DNA from 2 places in the Streptomyces sp. NPDC030814 genome. Region 1 is predicted to be linked to the other one. Evidence: riboswitches for the same ligand, from Rfam matches in the RefSeq annotation. Region 1 holds a riboswitch; the other holds the start of a gene.
The links. A riboswitch is a leader RNA that binds a small molecule or an ion and turns the genes downstream of it on or off. The one in region 1 is predicted to bind glycine.
Positions count from the first base shown of each region.

Region 2: another riboswitch for glycine. It lies ahead of gcvT (glycine cleavage system aminomethyltransferase GcvT); the one in region 1 lies ahead of gcvP (aminomethyl-transferring glycine dehydrogenase).

Region 1 covers NZ_JBVIDX010000008.1:333,882-344,063, forward strand. The annotation lists gene ACZ43N_RS19960 (glutamate-cysteine ligase family protein) at 1-737, opposite strand, end outside; gene ACZ43N_RS19965 (hypothetical protein) at 1,306-1,890, shown strand; gene ACZ43N_RS19970 (DUF5999 family protein) at 2,291-2,497, shown strand; gene gcvP (aminomethyl-transferring glycine dehydrogenase) at 2,610-5,495, opposite strand; glycine riboswitch at 5,668-5,764, opposite strand; gene ACZ43N_RS19980 (PRC-barrel domain-containing protein) at 5,890-6,258, shown strand; gene ACZ43N_RS19985 (DNA polymerase IV) at 6,290-7,699, opposite strand; gene ACZ43N_RS19990 (MerR family transcriptional regulator) at 7,862-8,542, opposite strand; gene ACZ43N_RS19995 (bifunctional nuclease family protein) at 8,892-9,365, opposite strand; gene ftsR (transcriptional regulator FtsR) at 9,451-10,182, opposite strand, start outside.
Region 2 covers NZ_JBVIDX010000023.1:73,182-83,363, forward strand. The annotation lists gene ACZ43N_RS33625 (helix-turn-helix transcriptional regulator) at 1-491, opposite strand, end outside; gene ACZ43N_RS33630 (helix-turn-helix transcriptional regulator) at 933-3,872, shown strand; gene ACZ43N_RS33635 (L-serine ammonia-lyase) at 3,973-5,340, opposite strand; gene ACZ43N_RS33640 (serine hydroxymethyltransferase) at 5,506-6,771, opposite strand; gene gcvH (glycine cleavage system protein GcvH) at 6,786-7,163, opposite strand; gene gcvT (glycine cleavage system aminomethyltransferase GcvT) at 7,331-8,455, opposite strand; glycine riboswitch at 8,528-8,652, opposite strand; glycine riboswitch at 8,653-8,750, opposite strand; gene ACZ43N_RS33655 (AAA family ATPase) at 8,996-9,670, shown strand; gene ACZ43N_RS33660 (enhanced serine sensitivity protein SseB) at 9,790-10,182, shown strand, end outside.

The sequences.
Region 1 (10,182 bases):
CTGGTGTCCGTGGACTGCTGGAACAGCGGCGGCCGCGACTCACGCCACAGCTCGTGCCCGAACAGGAACGGCGCGTTGGCCCCTATGGCCACCTGGGCCGCCGTGACCGCCTGGGCCGCGTTCCACACGTCCGCGAAGCGCTCGGGAGTGACCTGGAGGTGCAACTGCACCGAGGTGCAGGCGGCCTCGGGCGCGATCGACTTCGAGGTGCACACGAGCCGCTCCACGCCCTCGATGTCGAGTGTGAAGTCCTCACCGCGAGCGGCGACGATCTGATCGTTGAGCAGCGTGTAGCGATCGCCCGCGGAGAGGTTGGACGAGACCAGGTCGTCCCGGTCGAGCGTCGGCAGAATGCCGATCATCACGATGCCGGCATCCACCTCCCCGGCTTTCCGGTCGGCGTACGCCAAGGAGGTGCGCAGCTCCTCGGAAAGCCGGTCGAATACCCGGCCGCCCAGCCGATGGGGAGCGATGTTGACTTCCAGATTGAACATGGCGAGTTCTGTTTGGAAATCTCGGCTCGCAATCCGTTCGAGTACTTGCGCGTTCATCATTCTCGGCAGACCGTCGGCCCCGACGAGGTTCAGCTCGATCTCGACACCCATCAGGTTCTTCGGGCGGTCGAACCGCTTCTCCTCCAGCAGGCGCTCCAGTCCCGCCAGACACTGCCGCAGTTTGTCACGGTAGAGCTGGCGGTCGGACAGGCCGAACGACCCCGCCACGACCTTCTCCCCCATCGAAGTGTCCCTCCTCGGATGGGCAGGCCGACGACCCGGCCACGACTGTCCCGGTTCACGGATGATGATGCCCAGGCAGAGCCGCCGATAACGTCCCGCGCGAGACCTGCGCCCGCTAGGCTGAGCGCGTTCACCCTCGACCTTATGGACTCGGCGTGCTTCTGGCACATTCACGCGGCACGAAAGAGCATGCGCTTTCCATGCCGGGATTCGTGAAAAGCGCCGATGAGAACCGGCCTACCGCTACGCGCTGGTAATCCGAGGTCACCCTCTCATCCCCCACAAAAAATCGGGATGATTCCCGCGATTCAGCGACCGGATACCGCCTTGCTCTTCATATCGAAGACAGCTAGCCGAAACACCTTTTGAACACGGGTCGTATAAACTCCGGACACGAGGCTGAGAGTCGGCACTCGCGGTCCTCGGTCCTGCCGTCGGAGCTCGCACGGCGGACCCTCAACCCACGCACCGGACCCCGGGCACCCGTCTCTTCGATCCCTGAGAGCTGACAGCGTCGTCCGCCCCCGCCCTCGCGCCACCGTGCCTGTCGAATGAGAGGCGACCCACCATGCCGCTGCTTGTCCCCCCGGCTCCCGCGCCCGCCCTGCGCACCGTCCTCACGGCACTCGGATCTCCCACCGCCGTCAGCGAGGCCCGAACCCCCTCCCTGCGCAGCACCCAAGGTCCCGTCACGCCCGAACTCCCACTGCCCGTCCACGTACTCGACCGGATCACGCCCGAGGGCGCCGGCACCACCCGGCTCACGGGCTGGCGCTTCCTGATCCGCTCCGGCGACCGCGCCCTGGCCGCCGCCGAGACCCGCCTCACCCCCGACGGATGGGCCTTCTCGCACTTCTTCGAGGGCCCGTACATCGCCTCCACGGAGCACGCCCTGCGCCAGGCCGACGTCATGCAAAAGCCCTACCAGCCCCGCCTGCTGTCGGTGCCCGAGCTGTACATGCTCACCCTCTGGCTGCATGCGGACACCACCGCCGACGGTGTCACCGGCCACCCGGCGCCGACCGACCTCCTGGTGCCCCTGGCCCCGGCACCGCCCGGCATCGCGGCCCACCGCCCGCACCGGGTCGCCGATCTCCTCCCGGTCCTGACCACCCGACTGACCCCCACCCCCCTCATGGGGTCGCCCGCCTGATCCGAAAGTCGCCGCCTCATTCACCCGTCGCGTACCCCGTCGCCGATATACCGGCGACGGGGTACGCGACTGTCATCGGCGCGCTATTCCGCTCTTCCGCGCGGCAATACGCTCGTACGAGCTATTCATGCGCCCCCACCCCGTCGGACTAGCCACATCCGACCATGGCGAACCACCCGAACGGACAGGGGAGTTGCGATGAACCGTCCGCGCGGGGGATGCGTCATCAACCTGTGAGAAAGCGGTGCTGCGAAATGCCTGCGGATTGACGCCCGTAGGGCAACACTGGGACCGGACCGAATTATCACAACGGGGGGCGGCCATGAGCGAGGCTTCACGCCGCGGAACAGACACGACAGCCATCTCACCACTCACGACAGAGCGAAAGATCCCAACAACCATGTGCCAGCACCAGCCACCGTGCCCGACCGCCGAATCCGCCGACCGGGAAGGCGCCCGACTCGTGGCGCACCACCCGGAGCAGGGGTGGAGCCTGCTCTGCAACGGCGTTCTGCTCTTCGAGGACACCGGTGAGCTCCTTCCCGACGGCCAGATCATCGCCCCGCACCGCCCGCTGGACAGCGGCACGGTGATGACGGCGGCCTGAGCCGGGCGAGGTGCGCACAGGGCGGGTTCCCGCAGCGGGCGCCCGTCCGGACACACAAGGGGCCGGCCGGAGAGACAGTCTCCGGGCCGGCCCGACGCGTATCCGCTGGTGACTACTCTTCGTAGGCGTCCAGCGGCGGGCAGGAGCAGACCAGGTTCCGGTCACCGAAGGCCTGGTCGATCCGGCGCACCGGCGGCCAGTACTTGTCGGCGGGCTTGACCCCCGCCGGGAACACTGCCTCCTCGCGGGTGTACGCATGGCTCCACTCGCCGCCGAGCGCGGCCGCGGTGTGCGGCGCGTTCCGCAGCGGGTTGTCCTCGGCGGGCCACTCGCCGGAACCGACCTTCTCGATCTCCGCGCGGATCGCGATCATCGCATCGCAGAACCGGTCCAGTTCGGCGAGGTCCTCCGACTCGGTCGGCTCGATCATCAGCGTCCCGGCCACCGGGAAGGACATGGTCGGCGCGTGGAAGCCGTAGTCGATCAGCCGCTTGGCGATGTCGTCGACACTCACCCCGGTCGTCTTCGCCAGCGGTCGCAGGTCGACGATGCACTCGTGCGCCACGAGCCCGGCCGGGCCGGTGTACAGCACCGGGTAGTGCGGCTCCAGCCGCTTGGCGATGTAGTTGGCGCTGAGCACCGCGACCTGCGTCGCCCGCTTGAGCCCCTCGCCGCCCATCAGCCGGACGTACGCCCACGAGATCGGCAGGATGCCCGCCGAGCCCCACGGGGCGGCCGAGATCGGGCCCACGCCGGTCTCCGGGCCGGCCGCGGGCTGCATCGGGTGGTTCGGCAGATAAGGCGCCAGGTGCTCCCGGACCGCCACGGGTCCGACACCGGGACCGCCGCCGCCGTGCGGGATGCAGAACGTCTTGTGCAGGTTCAGGTGGGAGACGTCACCACCGAAGTGGCCGGGCTTGGCGAGGCCCACCAGCGCGTTGAGGTTGGCGCCGTCGACGTAGACCTGGCCGCCCGCGTCGTGCACCTGGGCGCAGATGTCGGCGACGTGCTCCTCGAACACACCGTGCGTCGACGGGTAGGTGATCATCAGCACGGACAGCTGGTCACGGTACTGCTCGATCTTCGCCCGCAGGTCCTCGACGTCGATCTCGCCGTCCTCGGCGGTCTTCACGACGACGACCTTCATGCCGGCCATCACGGCGCTCGCGGCGTTGGTGCCGTGCGCGGAGGACGGGATGAGGCACACGGTCCGCTGGTCGTCGCCGTTGGCCCGGTGGTAGCCGCGTACGGCGAGCAGCCCGGCCAGCTCGCCCTGCGAGCCGGCGTTCGGCTGGAGCGACACCTTGTCGTATCCGGTGACCTCGGCGAGCCGCTCCTCCAGCTCACGGATCAGCGTCAGATAGCCCTGCGCCTGCGCGGCGGGCGCGAAGGGGTGCAGCTGCCCGAACTCGGGCCAGGTCACCGGCTCCATCTCGGTGGTCGCGTTGAGCTTCATCGTGCAGGAGCCCAGCGGGATCATGCCCCGGTCGAGCGCGTAGTCCCGGTCGGCGAGACGGCGAAGGTAGCGCAGCATCGCGGTCTCGGACCGGTGCTCGTGGAACACGGGGTGCGCGAGGTACTCGTCGGAGCGCAGCAGCGCCCCGGGCAGCGTGTCCTCGGCGGCGGCGTCGAGATCCTCGACGTTGCCCTCCACGCCGAACGCCGTCCACACGGCGCCCAGCTGCGCCCGCGTGGTGGTCTCGTCGCAGGCGACGGACACCTGGTCGGCGTCCACGAGGTGCAGGTTCACGCCGTGCTCCCGCGCGGCGGCCACGACCTCGGCTGCCCGTCCCGGTACCCGCACGGTGAGCGTGTCGAAGTACGCGCCGTGCACGACCTCGACCCCGCCCGCGGCGAGCCCCGCGGCGAGGACGGTGGCATACCGGTGGGTGCGCCGTGCGATGGTCCGCAGCCCCTCGGGGCCGTGGTAGACGGCGTACATGCCGGCCATCACAGCGAGCAGCACCTGAGCGGTACAGATGTTGCTGGTCGCCTTCTCGCGGCGGATGTGCTGCTCACGCGTCTGGAGGGCGAGCCGGTACGCCTTGTGTCCGTCGGCGTCCACGGAGACGCCCACGAGCCGTCCGGGCAGGCTGCGTGCGAACTTCTCCTGCACGGCCATGTAGCCCGCGTGCGGCCCGCCGAAGCCCATCGGCACACCGAACCGCTGCGTCGTGCCGACCGCGATGTCGGCGCCCAGCTCACCCGGCGGGGTCAGCAGGGTGAGGGCGAGCAGGTCGGCGGCGACGGTGACGAGCGCCCCGATTCCATGGGCCTGCTCGATGACCGGCTTGAGATCGCGTACGGCACCGGAGGCACCCGGGTACTGCAGGAGCACGCCGTTGATCTCACGGGAGGCGATGTCGGCGGGAATGCCGTCGCTGAGATCGGCGACGACGATCTCGACCCCGGCGGGCTCGGCACGGGTCTCGATCACGGCGATGGTCTGCGGCAGCGTGTCCGCGTCGACCAGGAAGAGACCCTTCTTGTTCTTGCCCATGCGCCGGGACAGCGCCATGGCCTCCGCGGCGGCCGTGCCCTCGTCGAGCAGGGAGGCACCGGAGGTGGGGAGGCCGGTGAGGTCGGCGACCATGGTCTGGAAGTTGAGCAGCGCTTCGAGCCGGCCCTGGGAGATCTCGGGCTGGTACGGCGTGTAGGCCGTGTACCAGGCGGGGTTCTCCATGACGTTCCGCAGAATCACCGGCGGGGTGAACGTCCCGTAGTAGCCGAGTCCGATCATGGAGCCCAGCACCTGGTTGCGGTCGGCGAGTGAGCGCAGCTCGGCGAGCACCTCGGCCTCGGTTCGGGCGCCCGGCAGCTTCAGCGCCTCGGCGTTCTTGATCACGTCGGGGACCGCGGCGGCCGTCAGCTCGTCGAGCGAGCCGTATCCGACCTGGGCGAGCATCTTGGCCCGGGCCTCGGCGTCGGGTCCGATGTGACGCCGCTCGAACGGGATGCCCTGTTCGAGCTCTGCGAGCGGAATGCGGTGGGCGGTCATTGCGGAGGCCTCCTGGTCTGACGCGACCTTCGAGGGCACCACGGCACGGGTGCCCGGACGGCCTCCCCCTCTGTCATCTCGACCTGAGAGCTTCACCGGCCCGGGTGCGGGCCGGCTTTCACCGTCGGTGAGAGCGGAAACCGTCGACACCCGCTCTGCTTTCCAGAGTGACCTCGTCCGTGCGGTACGTGAGCCTGAGAGATTCCGGGGAGGATTTGCTCCTTCGGCGCCTCCGGATGGTGTCCGGAGGACTCTCCCGCACGGGTTCAACAGCCGATGCCAGCGTATCAGCGCGGTCAACGCACGTGTCTTCGAGTGGCCGCGTTCCCCGATGTGCCTTTTCGTAGTGGTGAGGAAGGATTTGCAACCCCCATGGCGACCACTTGGAGGGCCCGTGCAGACCGACATCGATCCGCGCAATCTGATCGGCCGCAAGGCGTTCGACCGCAAGGGCACCAAGATCGGCACAGTGGACGAGGTCTACCTCGACGACGCGACCGGCATCCCCGAGTGGGCCGCGATACGCACGGGCCTCTTCGGCCGCGACGCCTTCATTCCTCTTGAGCCCAGCGAGCTCGTCGAGGGAACCCTCCGCGTCCCCTTCGACCGCGCCCTCATCAAGGACGCCCCCGACTTCGGCGTCGGCCGCCACCTCTCCCCCGAACAGGAACTCCAGCTCTACCACCACTACGGCCTGGACGTGGCCCCGCCGCCCCCACTGGAGCACGACTTCGGCAACGCGGCGAGCCAGGAGGACACCTGAGGCGCACACCGAGGCCCCGACCTCGATCTCCTCAGCCCAGCGCCCCCCGCCCTTCCTCGTGCTCGGCTCCAGGCCCCGGCACGGGCACCGCCTCCGACGGCCGCACCGGTCCGCCCGGCACCAGCGGCAGCGGATCCACCACCTCGAGGTCGGCGTCGTCCGTGCGGAACGTCCGCACCCGCCCCGGCTCCGTGTCCCCGGGCGTCTCAAACCGTACGGTGACCCGCCCGAGCCCGCTGCCCTGCACCCACCCGTGCCCGTACTGGGCGTGCCGGACGTCATGCCCGGCCGACCACCGCCGCTCGACGGCGACACCCTCCTCCGCCACGGCCTCCTCCACCGCCTCCTCCTCCGGAAGCTCCGGCGCGCCCGCGGCCTGGGCGAACAGGTCCTCCTGCGTGTAGTCGGCGAGCCCGCTGACCCCCACTCCGAGCAGCCGCACCCCACCGGTGGTGTCGACGGCCTCCAACAGCCGGGCCGCGGCCTCACGCACCACAGCCGGGTCGTCGGTGGGCCCGCGCAGCGTCTCCGACCGGGTCAGCGTCGAGAAGTCGTACCTCCGCACCTTCAGCACGATCGTCCGCCCCGACAGCCCGGACGCCCTCAGCCGCCGCACGCACCGATCGGCGAGCCTCTGCACCTCAAGGCGGACCCGTACCCGGTCATGGATGTCCACGTCGTACGTGTCCTCCACGGACACCGACTTCGCGTCCCGCTCGGCGACCACGGCCCGGTCGTCACGCGCCAGCGCCATCGCATACAGGCCATGTCCGTGGGCCTTCCCCAGCAGCCGTACGATCTCGTCCTCGCCCGCCTCCGCGATCTCGTCCACGGTGGTGATCCCGGCGCGCCGCAGATGGTCCCCGGTCGCCGGCCCCACCCCTGGCAGGATCCGCACGGACATCGGCCCGAGCAGCGCCCGCTCGGTGCCGGGCTCGATGAGCACCAGCCCGTCCGGCTTGGCCTGCTCGGAGGCGATCTTCGCGAGCATCTTGGAGGCGGCGAGCCCCACGGACCCGGTCAGCCCGGTCACCGCTCGTATCTCCTGACGCAACCGCACTCCTGTCCCTCGGGCCGATGCCTCGTCCCAGGCCGCTCCCCCGGCCTCCAGGTCCACGAACGCCTCGTCGAGGCTCAGCGGCTCCACCAACGGCGACAGGGCGTGCAGAAGCCCCATGACCTGCTGACTGATCGCCCGGTAGAACGTGAAGCGCGGCGTGAGATAGGCGGCGTTCGGCGCGAGCCGACGCGCCTGCGCCATGGGCATCGCCGAGTGCACACCGAAAACCCTCGCCTCGTACGAGGCGGTGGCGACCACACCACGGGGGCCCAGTCCGCCCACGATGACGGCTTTCCCGCGCAGACTGGGCTTGGACGCCTGCTCCACCGAGGCGTAGAAGGCATCCATGTCGAGATGCAGGATCGTGGGCGCGGTTCTCACATCTCCGATGCTGCCCTACACCACTGACAATGCCCTGCTACGGCCGACGACGAGGCCCTGTAACCACCGACGGCAGCCCCCCGATACAGCGGCCGATGGCAGGCCCGGTCGCCAGTGATGGCAGCCCCTGCTGCGGCCGACCGCTCGGGCCGGCCGTCGCGCTCAGACCGCCCGGTTGCGCCTGCGCGCCAGTTCGTCCGCCGGGTTGGGGCGTACCAGCGTCTCGCCCGTGTCGATCCGCTCCCCGTGCAATTGGGAGAGAGCGCTTTCCACGTCGCGCCAGACCACCCCGACGGCGATCCCGAAGATCCCCTGGCCGCCTTGGAGCAGAGCGTGCACCTCGTCGGGTGAGGTGCATTCGTAGACCGTGGCCCCGTCGCTCATCAGCGTCATCCGCTCCAGGTCGCTGAAGCCCCGCTCCCGCAGATGCTGGACGGCCGTGCGGATGTTCTGCAGGGAGACACCGGTGTCGAGGAACCGTTTGACGATCTTGAGGACGACGACGTCCCGGAAGCTGTAGAGGCGCTGCGTCCCGGACCCATGAGCGGGCCGCACGCTGGGCTCCACGAGACCGGTGCGGGCCCAGTAGTCCAGCTGCCGATAGGTGATGCCGGCGGCGGCGCAAGCCGTCGGGCCGCGGTACCCGACGTTCTCGTGCGGCTCGGGCTCCACCTCCGCGCCGTCCTGGACGGCCGTCGGCAAGTGGGGGACGGGGCCGGCCGCGCCGGAATGGGGATATCCCCTGCTCGAGCGGAGCCGAGCGCTCGGGGGAGGGTACGCGCCACTCTCCCCCAGACTGCGTCCGGGGGCACCCCCAGCCGTACCGTCGCCGCTGTTTCTCACGCCGACCTCCGTCCTTGACCTGCCTTCTCGACGGTAGGCAGCCACCAGGGGCGCGTCAACGACCGCCACACTCGGCACGCCGAGTGATAATCACCCTGAGAGTGGTTTCCCGTGCCCTTCCGCGGGGAAAGGCTAGCCGAATGTGCTAAGCGGAACCGCAGAACACCGCATGGGCACGCGTCATGCGCCGGGGTCCCGAGACACGCCCCCCTTGATCGGCTAATCGCCGCGCCGGCCCTGACGGCCGGTGCGGCCCGGCAGTCGCCCCGCCCTCGGCCGCGCACCAGAGCCCCGGACCCCTGACGCGGGACCCAGCAGCCACCAGACCCGATCCAACCGCCGCCCGGCCTCACTGGCTGCTGGTACCGAAGTCCTCCGGCGAGATCTGGTCGAGGAACTCGCGGAACTTCTCCACCTCGTCCTCCTGCTCGTCCGGGATCGCGATGCCCGCGTCATCGAGCACCCCGTCACTGCCGAAGATCGGAGTCCCCGTGCGCAGCGCCAGCGCTATGGCGTCAGAGGGGCGGGCACTCACTTCGACGCCGCTGGCGAAGACCAGCTCCGCGTAGAAGACGCCCTCGCGCAGATCGGTGATGCGCACTTCCGTGAGCTCCTGACCGACGGCCTCGAGCACGTCCTTGAACAGGTCGTGGGTCAGCGGTCGCGCGGGGGCCATACCCTGCTGGGCGAAGGCGATCGCGGTCGCCTCCCCGGGCCCGATCCAGATGGGGAGGTAACGGTCGCCTCCCACTTCACGCAGGAGCACGATCGGTTGGTTGGAGGGCATTTCGACCCGGACACCTACGACATCGAGCTCGTTCACACAGCAACCCTAGGCCGTGCTCGGGATGTTTGGGTAGTCGAGCACGGATCGGCCGGGTGATCCGCCACAGGCGAACACTTCCGCTTCAGCGGAGCCTGATGCCCAGCGCGCTGCGCACGAGCGCCGCGTGCAGCTTCACCGTGAGCCCCGCCAGCTCTCTCGTCCGGTCCTCCGCATGCGCTCTGGTCTGCGGATTGCGGTGGCGGCGCAGCGGGGCGACCACCTGCTCCACGAGGCCCGCCTCACGATCGGCGGCGGCCCTCATCACCCGCAGATGCCTCGGCTCGATGCCGAACCGGCCCAGTTCCACCACTAGCGTGGCCACCGTGAGGGCCTCGGCGTCGTAAGAGCCGTCCGGCAGCGGCGCCACGAGCCCGTACGACTCCCACTCGGCCAGCTGCTCCTCGCCGATCCCGGCACCGGCGAGCAGCTCGGCACGCCCGATCCGGGCGACGGTGGGCTCCTCGGGCTCCCCGAAGAGCTCACTCAGACGCTCTCCGTCGCCGAGGTCGCGCTGGCGGCCCACCGACGGCAGCCGGACGTCCTCGCCCCGTTCCAGGGCCTCCAGGTGCTCACGGATCACCTTGAGCGGCAGATAGTGGTCCCGCTGCATCCTCAGGACGTGTCCGAGGCGCTCGACGTCCTCGGCGCTGAACTTGCGGTACCCCGAGGGGGTCCGCTGCGGCTCGATGAGCCCCTCCGACTCCAGGAAACGGATCTTGGAGATCGTGACCTCGGGGAACTCCTCGCGCAGCAGGTTCAGCACCGTGCCGATGCTCATCAGGCCACTGTTCGCGGCGGCGGTGCCGTGGTCGGC
Region 2 (10,182 bases), on a different contig from region 1:
GGTACGAGGCCCGACAGGGGCGCCCCCGGCCGGCCGGTCACGGAACGCTGCAACGAGCCGACCTGGTTGATCAGCCGCCCCAGCAGATCGGCGGGCAGATCGCCGTCGCCGCGCGAGGCCGCGAGCACCGCCTGCGACAGCCGGTGCGCGGTCGCCTCATGGCGCCACACCACCGCCCCGACCCCGCACTCGATGACGTCGAGCAGTTCCGTCTCACGGATCGCGCTGACCACCAGCACCGCCCGCGCGCCGTCGCTGCGCACCAGTTTGCGGAGCGCCGCCAGCAGGGTCTCGTCCGGTGTCTCCCCGATCAGGACGGCCACGGTGCCCGGCCTGGGCTCACCGCCGTCCACCAGGTCGATCACCGGGTGCCCGCCCAACTGGCTGAGCACTCCCGCCCGGGAGAGCGGATCCGGAGTGTGGACCACGACCGGGATACGGCGCAGGGCCACGGTCGTGCCCGTCTCCGCCGTCCGTAATGAGCTGGGCAACCGATTCTCCTGTGTGCGTGTGTGTGGGGGGAGGCTCCTCCGACCGGACTGCCGACCGGACTGCCGAGCGGGCCCCGGACCGGGCCGGCCGACGAAGCCGGAAGCACCGGAGGAGCCCAGGCGACCGATGGGCTCGAACCACACTTCTGGGCGTCGACCGCCGTGCGCAATCGTGGAGCACCACGAGATCGACCACGAGATCGGCCACGACACCTCCACGGCGGCCACCCTCACCCCACCCCCGCACACGACCCCGCCCGGCGCCGTACGACGGGCCAGGCCCGTCCGGCGGGCCCTGGCCGCTGACGCACGACCGGTCGGCACCTTCGTGCCGGCACCGGCCGGAATACGCCCATCGAGTCCGACCGGAATCGGTGCACCACGGCGAGCGTCGGCACGTCTACCGAACGGGAGACGACCCGTCCACGACAGGAGGCAGTGATGTGCGCACCGGAACGGCTCCTCGAACGCCGTGACACCCTGGAGCTGCTGGCTGCCGAGGCCGCCCGCGCCCGCACGGGATCCGGCCGCATGGTCGTGCTCAGAGGAGCCACCGGCACCGGCCGCACCGCGCTCCTGGAGGCCGCGGCGGAGCAGGCGGCGGCACGGGGCATGCGGGTCCTGCGGGCCCGCTGCTCCCCGGAGCACACCTCCATCCCGCTCGACACCGTCTATCAACTCCTCTCCCACGCACCCGAGTTCGGCGCCGTGGCGGGCGAGGCGCCGGATCCGCCCGGCACACCGCCGCACCGGGGCAGGTCCGCCCGGCTGTGGCGACTGCTCCGCTCGTACGCCGACGAGACCCCGTTGCTGGTCGCCGTGGACGACGCGCACCTCGCCGACGCCGCGTCCCGGCGCTGGCTCGGCGAGGCCGTCCGGTGGATCGACCGCTTACCCGTGCTGCTGGTGGTGACCGAACGCAGCCAGTACGACGTCGACCCGCCGGCCGACGGTCTGGCGCACGCCCTCTCCTCCGCCCTCGTCCACACCCGCACCCTGGCCCCGCTGAGCCCCGACTCCGCCGCGCAACTGGTGCGTTCGGCCCGGAGCGGCGACACCTCGCCGCAGTGGGTGGCCGACTGCGTACGGGCCGGCGCGGGCAACCCCCTGCTCCTGAGCGCCCTCCTCGACGACCTCCAGGCCACCGACCACGACACCCTCCCCGAGACCTGCGCCGCCCTGTACCCCGGCTCCTACGCCGCCGCCGTGGCCTGGTGGCTGGACAGCGCCGGACCCGCCACCACCGAGGTCGCCCGCGCGCTCGCCGCGCTGGACGAGGACGGCTCCCCCAGGGCCGACGCCGACCTGCTCGCCCGGACGGCGGGCGCCGACCCCGACCGCGTACCGGGCTGGCTGACGGCGATGACCCGCCTCGGCCTGCTCCGCCCCGACCCCGAGGGCCGGCCCCGCTACGCCCATCCGCTGCTGCGGGACGCCGTGCTCGGCGGCTGGACCGGCGCCGCACGGCAACAGGCCCACCGGCGGGCGGCCGAGGCGATGCTGCGCCGCGGCGACCACGCCGAGGCCGTCGCCGGGCAACTGCTGCGGGCCGGTACCGTCGGCGACACCTGGGCGACGGCCGCCCTGCTCGACGCCGCCGACCTGGCCGCCCGCGACGACCGCAGCGACGACGCCCTCGCCTATCTGCGCCGCGCCCTCGACGAGCCGATACCGCCCGCCCGCCGCGCCGCCGTCCTCACCGAACTGGGCTCCCTGGAGTACGCGACCGTACGCTCCACGGCCGGGATACCGCGCCTCGCGGAGGCGATGCGGCTGCCCGGCCCGCCCCGCGACCGGGTGCGCGCGGCGGTCGCCCTCGGCACGGCGCTGGCCCGGCGCGGTGAGGCCCGCGCCGCGATCGACGTCCTGCGCGGACTGCGCGACGAACACCTGACGGGCCACCCGGCCCTGGCCCGCACCGCGCAGACGGCCTCCGCGCTGCTGTCCGACCACGACCAGGGCGTACGGCAGGAGGTGTACCGCTGGCTGCGCGAGACCGCCGAACGGTCACCCGACCTCGTCGGCACCGCCGGGCAGGCGCTGCTGGTGCGCTACGAGTCGACGGCGGGCCTCACCTCGGCGGAGTCGGCCATGAACCGCATCCGCGCCCTGCTCGCGCAGCCCGCCGATCCGCTGGAGGAGGCCTTCCTGCCGGGCACGGCGGCGGCCGTCGCCCAGTGGGCGGACCGGCTCGACGAGGCCGAGCGCCTCGTCCGGCGCGGTCTGGCCGGACAGCGCACGTCCCTGCTCCACCCCATGCACACGGCCCTGCTGAACGTGCGGATCGACCTCGCCGCCGCCCGCGGCGCCCACGAGGAGGTCCTGGCCGACCCGGAGGTGCGCCGCCCCGACGGAACCCCCCCGACCTCGGCCAACGCCCTCGCCCACGCCGTCGTCGCCCTGGTCGAGACCGGCCGCACGGAGGAGGCCGCCCGCCTCGCGGACGGCTTCGACCTGCGGAATCCCCCCGACAACTGGGAGTTGAACCGCTTCCTCTACGCGCGGGGCGTCCTGCACGCGGCTCTCGGCGACCCGGCCGCCGCGCTCGACGACTTCCTGGAGTGCGGCCGCCGCCAGTCCGCGCGGGACGTGGTCAGCCCCGTGGTCACCCCCTGGCGGACCGCCGCCGCCGAGTGCCATCTGGCCCTCGGCCGCCCCCGCGAGGCCCTCGCCCTCGCCGAGGAGGACCTCTGCCTGGCCCGCGTCTGGAACACCCCCCGCGTCCTCGGCCGCGCTCTGCGCACCCTGGCCACCGCCACCGCCGGCCGCCGGGGCCTCCAACTGGCCGACCGGGCGGTCCGTGTCCTCCGCCAGGGCGTGGACACGGCCCCGCGCACGGAGGAAACACCGGACGGGGCCGGGGCAGGGGCCCACACCGGGACGGCGGGGGAGGCGCCGCACGCGACCTCGCAGGAGCCGCCGGCCGGCGGCACGGAGTGGGGGACGCCCGGCGCGGCCGAGACGGAACTGATCGCGGCGCTGACCGCCCAGGGGCGGCTACTCACGGCGGCGGGGGAGCGGGCCAGGGGCCGCGACGCCCTCCGGGAGGCCGCCGCACGCGCCGAACGGCTGGGCGCGGTGCGGGCGCGGGCGGCGGCGGAGGAAGCCCTGCGCGAGGGCGGCGCCCGCCGCACGGCGACGGCACTCACCGGCCCCGGCGCACTGACCGCCGGGGAACGCCGCATCGCCGAACTCGCCGCGCAGAGCCGCACGAACACCGAGATAGCGGAGCTGCTCCACCTGGCCCGCCGCACCGTCGAGACCCACCTGACCAGCACCTACCGCAAACTCGGCATCCGCCGCAGATCAGAACTCGGCGCCGCCCTGGCGGCAACCACCGACTCCCCCCGCCCCCCGAAACGGGGCCCTGCCTCCAGATGACCGCCGGCAGCGATACGGGGTGGGACACCGGCCCGGCCGGGGTGCGCGGTGGATGCCGGCCGGCCGACGCCCCGGCGCCGTGCCGGTGGGCCCCCGCCCGTCAGCACTCGATGATGTTGACCGCCAAGCCACCCCGCGCCGTCTCCTTGTACTTGACGCTCATGTCGGCGCCGGTGTCCTTCATCGTCTTGATGACCTTGTCGAGGGACACCTTGTGGGAGCCGTCGCCGCGCATGGCCATGCGGGCGGCGGTCACGGCCTTCACCGCGGCCATGCCGTTGCGTTCGATGCAGGGGATCTGGACGAGGCCGCCGACCGGGTCGCAGGTCAGGCCGAGGTTGTGCTCCATGCCGATCTCGGCCGCGTTCTCGACCTGTTCGGGGCTGCCCCCGAGGACCTCCGCGAGCGCTCCGGCGGCCATCGAGCAGGCCGAGCCGACCTCGCCCTGGCAGCCCACCTCGGCACCGGAGATGGAGGCGTTCTCCTTGAAGAGCATGCCGATGGCCCCGGCGGCCAGCAGGAAGCGGACGACGCCGTCCTCGTCGGCGCCCGGGACGAAGTTGATGTAGTAGTGCAGGACCGCCGGGATGATGCCCGCCGCTCCGTTCGTGGGCGCCGTCACCACCCGGCCGCCGGCCGCGTTCTCCTCGTTCACGGCCATCGCGTAGAGCGTGATCCACTCCATCGCGTGCGCCAACGGGTCGCCCTCGGCCCGGAGCTGACGGGCGGAGACGGCGGCGCGACGCCGTACCCGCAGACCGCCGGGGAGGATGCCCTCGCGGGACATGCCGCGCGCGACGCACGTCTGCATCACCCGCCAGATGTCCAGCAGTCCCTCGCGGATCTCCTCCTCCGTACGCCAGGCCCGCTCGTTCTCCAGCATCAGCGCGGAGATGGACAGACCCGTCTCCTTCGTCAGCCGCAGCAGCTCGTCGCCCGTACGGAAGGGGTACTTGAGGACCGTGTCGTCCAGTTTGATGCGGTCCGCACCGACCGCCTCCTCGTCCACGACGAAGCCGCCGCCGACCGAGTAGTACGTCTTCGACAGCAGTTCCGCGCCCGACGCGTCGTACGCCCAGACCGTCATGCCGTTGGCGTGGTACGGGAGCGTCTTGCGGCGGTGCAGGACCAGGTCCTTGTCGAAGTCGAAGGGGATCTCGTGGTCGTCGAGCAGCCGGATCCGGCCCGACTCCTTGATGGACTCCACGCGGTCGTCGGCCGACTCGACGTCCACCGTGCGCGGCGAGGAGCCCTCCAGACCCAGCAGCACGGCCTTGGGGGTGCCGTGGCCGTGCCCGGTCGCGCCCAGGGAGCCGTACAGCTCGACCCGTATGGAAGCGGTCGCGGCCAGCAGCCGCTCCTTGCGCAGCCGACGCGCGAACATGCGGGCGGCCCGCATGGGACCGACCGTGTGGGAGCTGGACGGGCCGATGCCGATCGAGAACAGGTCGAAGACCGAGATGGCCACGGTGACTCCTCAGAACGGGGGTTGTGCGGCGGGGGGCGGGGCACGGCGCTCACTGCCCAGTGTGCGCGGTGCCCCCGAACAACGGCACTGTGTGCCGGTGAACCCCGGGATTGCTTCCCGGGGCGGCTGCCGGGGGTTCGGACGATTCCCGGCAGCCGCTCCTGGTCACTTGCCCAGGGCGGGGTAGAGCGGGTGCTTGTCGGTGAGGGCCTTGACCCGGGTCCTGAGCGCCTCGGCGTCGTAGGACGGCTTGAGGGTCTCGGCGATGATGTCGGCGACCTCGGTGAAGTCCTCGGCGGTGAATCCGCGGGTGGCGAGGGCGGGGGTGCCGATGCGCAGGCCGGAGGTGACCATCGGGGGGCGCGGGTCGTCGGGGACGGCGTTGCGGTTGACGGTGATGCCGACCTCGTGCAGACGGTCCTCGGCCTGCTGCCCGTCCAGGTCGGACTCGCGCAGGTCAACCAGGATCAGGTGCACATCCGTGCCACCGGACAGCACGTTGACGCCGGATTCGCGGGCGTCCGGTGCGGTGAGGCGTTCGGCGAGGATCCGGGCGCCTTCGACGGTGCGGCGCTGGCGGTCCTTGAACTCCTCGCCGGCGGCGACCTTGAAGGAGACGGCCTTCGCGGCGATGACGTGTTCCAGCGGTCCGCCCTGGAAGCCGGGGAAGACGGAGGAGTTGAGCTTCTTGGCGAAGTCCTTCTTCGCCAGGATGATCCCGCCGCGCGGCCCGCCGAGGGTCTTGTGGGTGGTGGAGGTGACCACGTCCGCGTACTCGACGGGGTTCGGGTGCAGGCCCGCGGCGACAAGGCCCGCGAAGTGCGCCATGTCCACCCACAGGTGGGCGCCCACCTCGTCGGCGATACGGCGGAACGCGGCGAAGTCCAGCTGCCGCGGGTAGGCGGACCAGCCCGCGATGATGACCTTGGGTCGGTGCTCCTTGGCGAGCCGCTCGACCTCGGCCATGTCGACCAGTCCGGTGGCGGTGTCGACGTGGTAGGGGACCACGTTGAACTGCTTGCCGGAGAAGTTCAGGCGCATGCCGTGGGTGAGGTGGCCGCCGTGCGCGAGGTCCAGGCCCAGGATGGTGTCGCCCGGCTGGGCCAGCGCGAACAGCGCCGCCTGGTTGGCGGAGGCACCGGAGTGGGGCTGGACGTTGGCGTACTCCGCACCGAAGAGGGCCTTGACGCGGTCGATGGCGATCTGCTCGGTGACGTCGACGTGTTCGCAGCCGCCGTAGTAGCGGCGACCGGGGTAGCCCTCGGCGTACTTGTTGGTGAGGACGGAGCCCTGGGCCTCGATGACGGCGAGCGGAGCGAAGTTCTCCGAGGCGATCATCTCCAGGGTGGACTGCTGGCGGTGGAGTTCGGCGTCGACGGCGGCGGCGACCTCGGGATCCAGCTCGTGCAGGGGCGTGTTCAGAAGCGACATGGGGCTACGACCTCTCAGCCGGCGATGAAGGCGGTGTACTCGTCGGCGGAGAGCAGATCGGCCGGCTCCTCCGCGATCCGTACCTTGAACAGCCAGCCGCCCTCGAACGGGGCGGTGTTCACCAGCGACGGATCGTTGACCACGTCCTCGTTGACCTCGGTGATCTCACCGGTCACCGGGGAGTACAGGTCGCTGACGGACTTCGTCGACTCCAGCTCGCCGCAGGACTCGCCCGCGGTCACCGTGGAGCCCACCTCGGGAAGCTGGGTGTAGACGACATCGCCGAGCGCGTTGGCCGCGTGCTCCGTGATGCCCACCGTCGAGACGCCGTCCTCGGCGGCCGACAGCCACTCGTGCTCCTTGCTGTAGCGCAGCTGCTGGGGGTTGCTCATGGCCTGAATTCTCCTGTACGCGGGGGAGTGGTGATGAATGAGGGACTGCTGAAACCACTGTTGAGCAGGGCGGATGTGCCCTTTGTCACGCCCGGGGGCGGTGCCGTGCGGTTCCGCACGACGACGCCATGCCGCTTCTGAACGACGGTGAGCCGACTACGACGGTGTCACTTGGACCGCTTGTAGAACGGCAGCGCCACGACCTCGAACGGCTCGTGGCTGCCGCGGATGTCCACGGCGACCCCGGTGGTGCCCGGGACGGCGTACATGGCGTCGACGTACGCCATCGCGATCGGCTTGCCCAGTGTGGGGGAGGGGGCGCCGGAGGTGACCTCGCCGATCACCTTGCCCTCGGCGACGACGGGGTATCCGGCGCGGGGAACCCGCCGGCCCTCGGCGATCAGGCCGACGAGGACCGGCGGCTCGTGGTTGGCGTTCTCGGCGGCCTCGCGCAGGGCCGCGCGGCCCACGAAGTCGCCCTCCTTCTCGAACTTCACCACCCGGCCGAGCCCGGCGTCGAAGGGCGTCAGCTCGGTGGTCAGCTCGTGCCCGTACAGCGGCATCCCCGCCTCCAGGCGCAGCGTGTCCCGGCAGGACAGCCCGCACGGCACCAGGCCGACGTCCTTGCCGGCCTCGGTCAGCGCCTGCCACAGCTCGACGGCGTGCTCCGGCTTCACGAACAGCTCGAATCCGTCCTCGCCGGTGTACCCGGTGCGCGCGATCAGCGCCGGGACGCCGGCGACCGTGCCGGGCAGGCCCGCGTAGTACTTCAGGCCGTCGAGGTCGGCGTCGGAGAGCGCCTTCACGATGCCGGGCGACTCGGGGCCCTGGACCGCGATCAGCGCGTACGCGTCCCGGTCGTCCCGCACCTCGGCGTCGAAACCGGCCGCGCGCTCCACCAGGGCGTCCAGCACGACCTGGGCGTTGGAGGCGTTCGCGACGACCATGTACTCGGTCTCCGCGAGGCGGTAGACGATCAGGTCGTCGAGGATGCCGCCGTCCTCGCGGCAGATCATGGTGTAGCGGGCGCGGCCCGTCCGCACGCCGCCGATGTTCCCGACGAGGGCGTGGTCGAGGAGCGCGGCCGCCTGCGGTCCTGTGACGGTGATCTCGCCCATGTGGGACAGGTCGAAGAGCCCGGCCCTGGTCCGTACGGCGTTGTGCTCGTCGCGCTCGGAGCCGTAGCGCAGGGGCATGTCCCAGCCCGCGAAGTCGGTCATCGTCGCGCCGAGCGAGCGATGCAGGGCATCGAGCGCGGTACGGCGCGGTCCGGCGGTGGGGCTACTGCTCATCGGTTCTGCTCCCAAGGCGATGGGGGTCCCTCCCGCGCGAGCGAAGCCGAGCGTGGGGGAAGGCGAGGACGTTCCTCCCCATCTGTCATCGGAACCTGAGAGGTTCACCTCGACCGTACGTCCTGATGACGTACCGGTGGTCGCGGTTTGCACCTTGGGTGGAGCCACTGACGCAGCGGCTCGCTTTTCAGATGTGCCTCGCCCGCGCGGTATCTGGGCCTGAGAGATTCAAGGGAGGGACTTGCTCCTTCGGCGCCCCAGCGAAGACTGCTGGGAGCTCTCCCGCGCGGATTCAAGCGGCCGGTATGCAGTTGGCGCGCACATCATTGCACGCATCGGCGCGGCACGGCAGGGGGGAGCCTCAGTGCCGGGGAGACGTCGCTCCCGGCGCCCCCGTCCCGGGCGGCGCACGGGACGAAGGGACAGACACAGCGGTCCGTAGCACTCTTGTGGCGAAACGAGGACTGAATCAGGAGCCATCGGGCATTACCTTCTCTTTACAGTCGGTGGGGATGGGTCTTCCAAACCCTGGGGAGGACGATCACGGTGAACAGGACCACGGCGTACGCGACGACCTCGGGCCTCGCCCTGCCCGAGCAGCCCGCCGGCCCGGCCGCCGCGGCCTGCGGCCCGTTCCCGGCGGCGGTCGTCCGCGACCTCAGGGAGCGCTCCGGGCGGAGCCCGCACGAGCTGTCGTTCGGAGCGGACGACCTCGTGGTCGTCACCGGACTGCCCGGCAGCGGCAAGTCGACCCTGATGCGGCGCACGGTGCCGGGTCCGCGGATCGACTCCCAGGACACGCGCGACCGCTTCGACGCGCGCCTGGCGCGCGTCCTGCCGTACGCCGTGTACCGGCCGTTCGTGCGCCTCGCGCACTACGCCGGGCTCCGACGCGCGCTGCGCTCCGGCGAGGGCGTCGTGGTGCACGACTGCGGGACCCAGGCGTGGGTGCGGCGCTGGCTCGCGCGGGAGGCCGTCAGGCGGGGCGGCACCCTCCATCTGCTGCTGCTCGACGTCACCCCCGGTGAGGCGCGGGACGGACAGCGGGAACGGGGTCGCGGGGTGTCCCGGTACGCCTTCGCCCGGCACCGGGGCGCCATGACCCGGCTGCTGCGGGCCGTGGAGAAGGGGCGCCTGCCGGAGGGCTGCGGGTCGGCGGTGCTGATCGACCGGGCCGCGGCGGACGCGCTGAAGCGGATCGGCTTCGAGGCCTGAGGGCGGGCCGCCCGAGGGGCGGGCCCCGCCGAGGGCCGAAGCCGGGCCGTCCCCTTTGTCGGCGGCGGGCATTAAGGTGCAGGGACAACAGCATCACGGAGTAAAGCGGTAGGCGGCAGATGGACTTCCCGGCGGACTTCCCGGCACAGGCACACCCCCATGGACACGGCGGGTGGCCCGGCAATGAGCTGGAGGAGGTGCTCTCCGCCTCCCTCGGGGTGCCGGGGGCAGGCGCGCGGATCGTGGAGGTGCTGTCCCGCAGCTTCGTGTGGGTGCCGCTGCCCGAGGGCGGGGGACCGCACAGCCGTGAGCTGGATCTGCCGACGATGGAGCTGGACGGCCAGGCGTATGTGCCGGTCTTCAGCTCCGAGGAGCAGTTCCGCCAGGTCGTCGGCAGCCACATGTCGTACACGATCGCCCCGGCCGTCGAGTTCGCCCGCGGCCTGCCCCCGCAGGTCGGCCTCGCCCTGAACCCGGACGGTCTCGTGGGCATCCCGCTGCCGCCGCCGGCC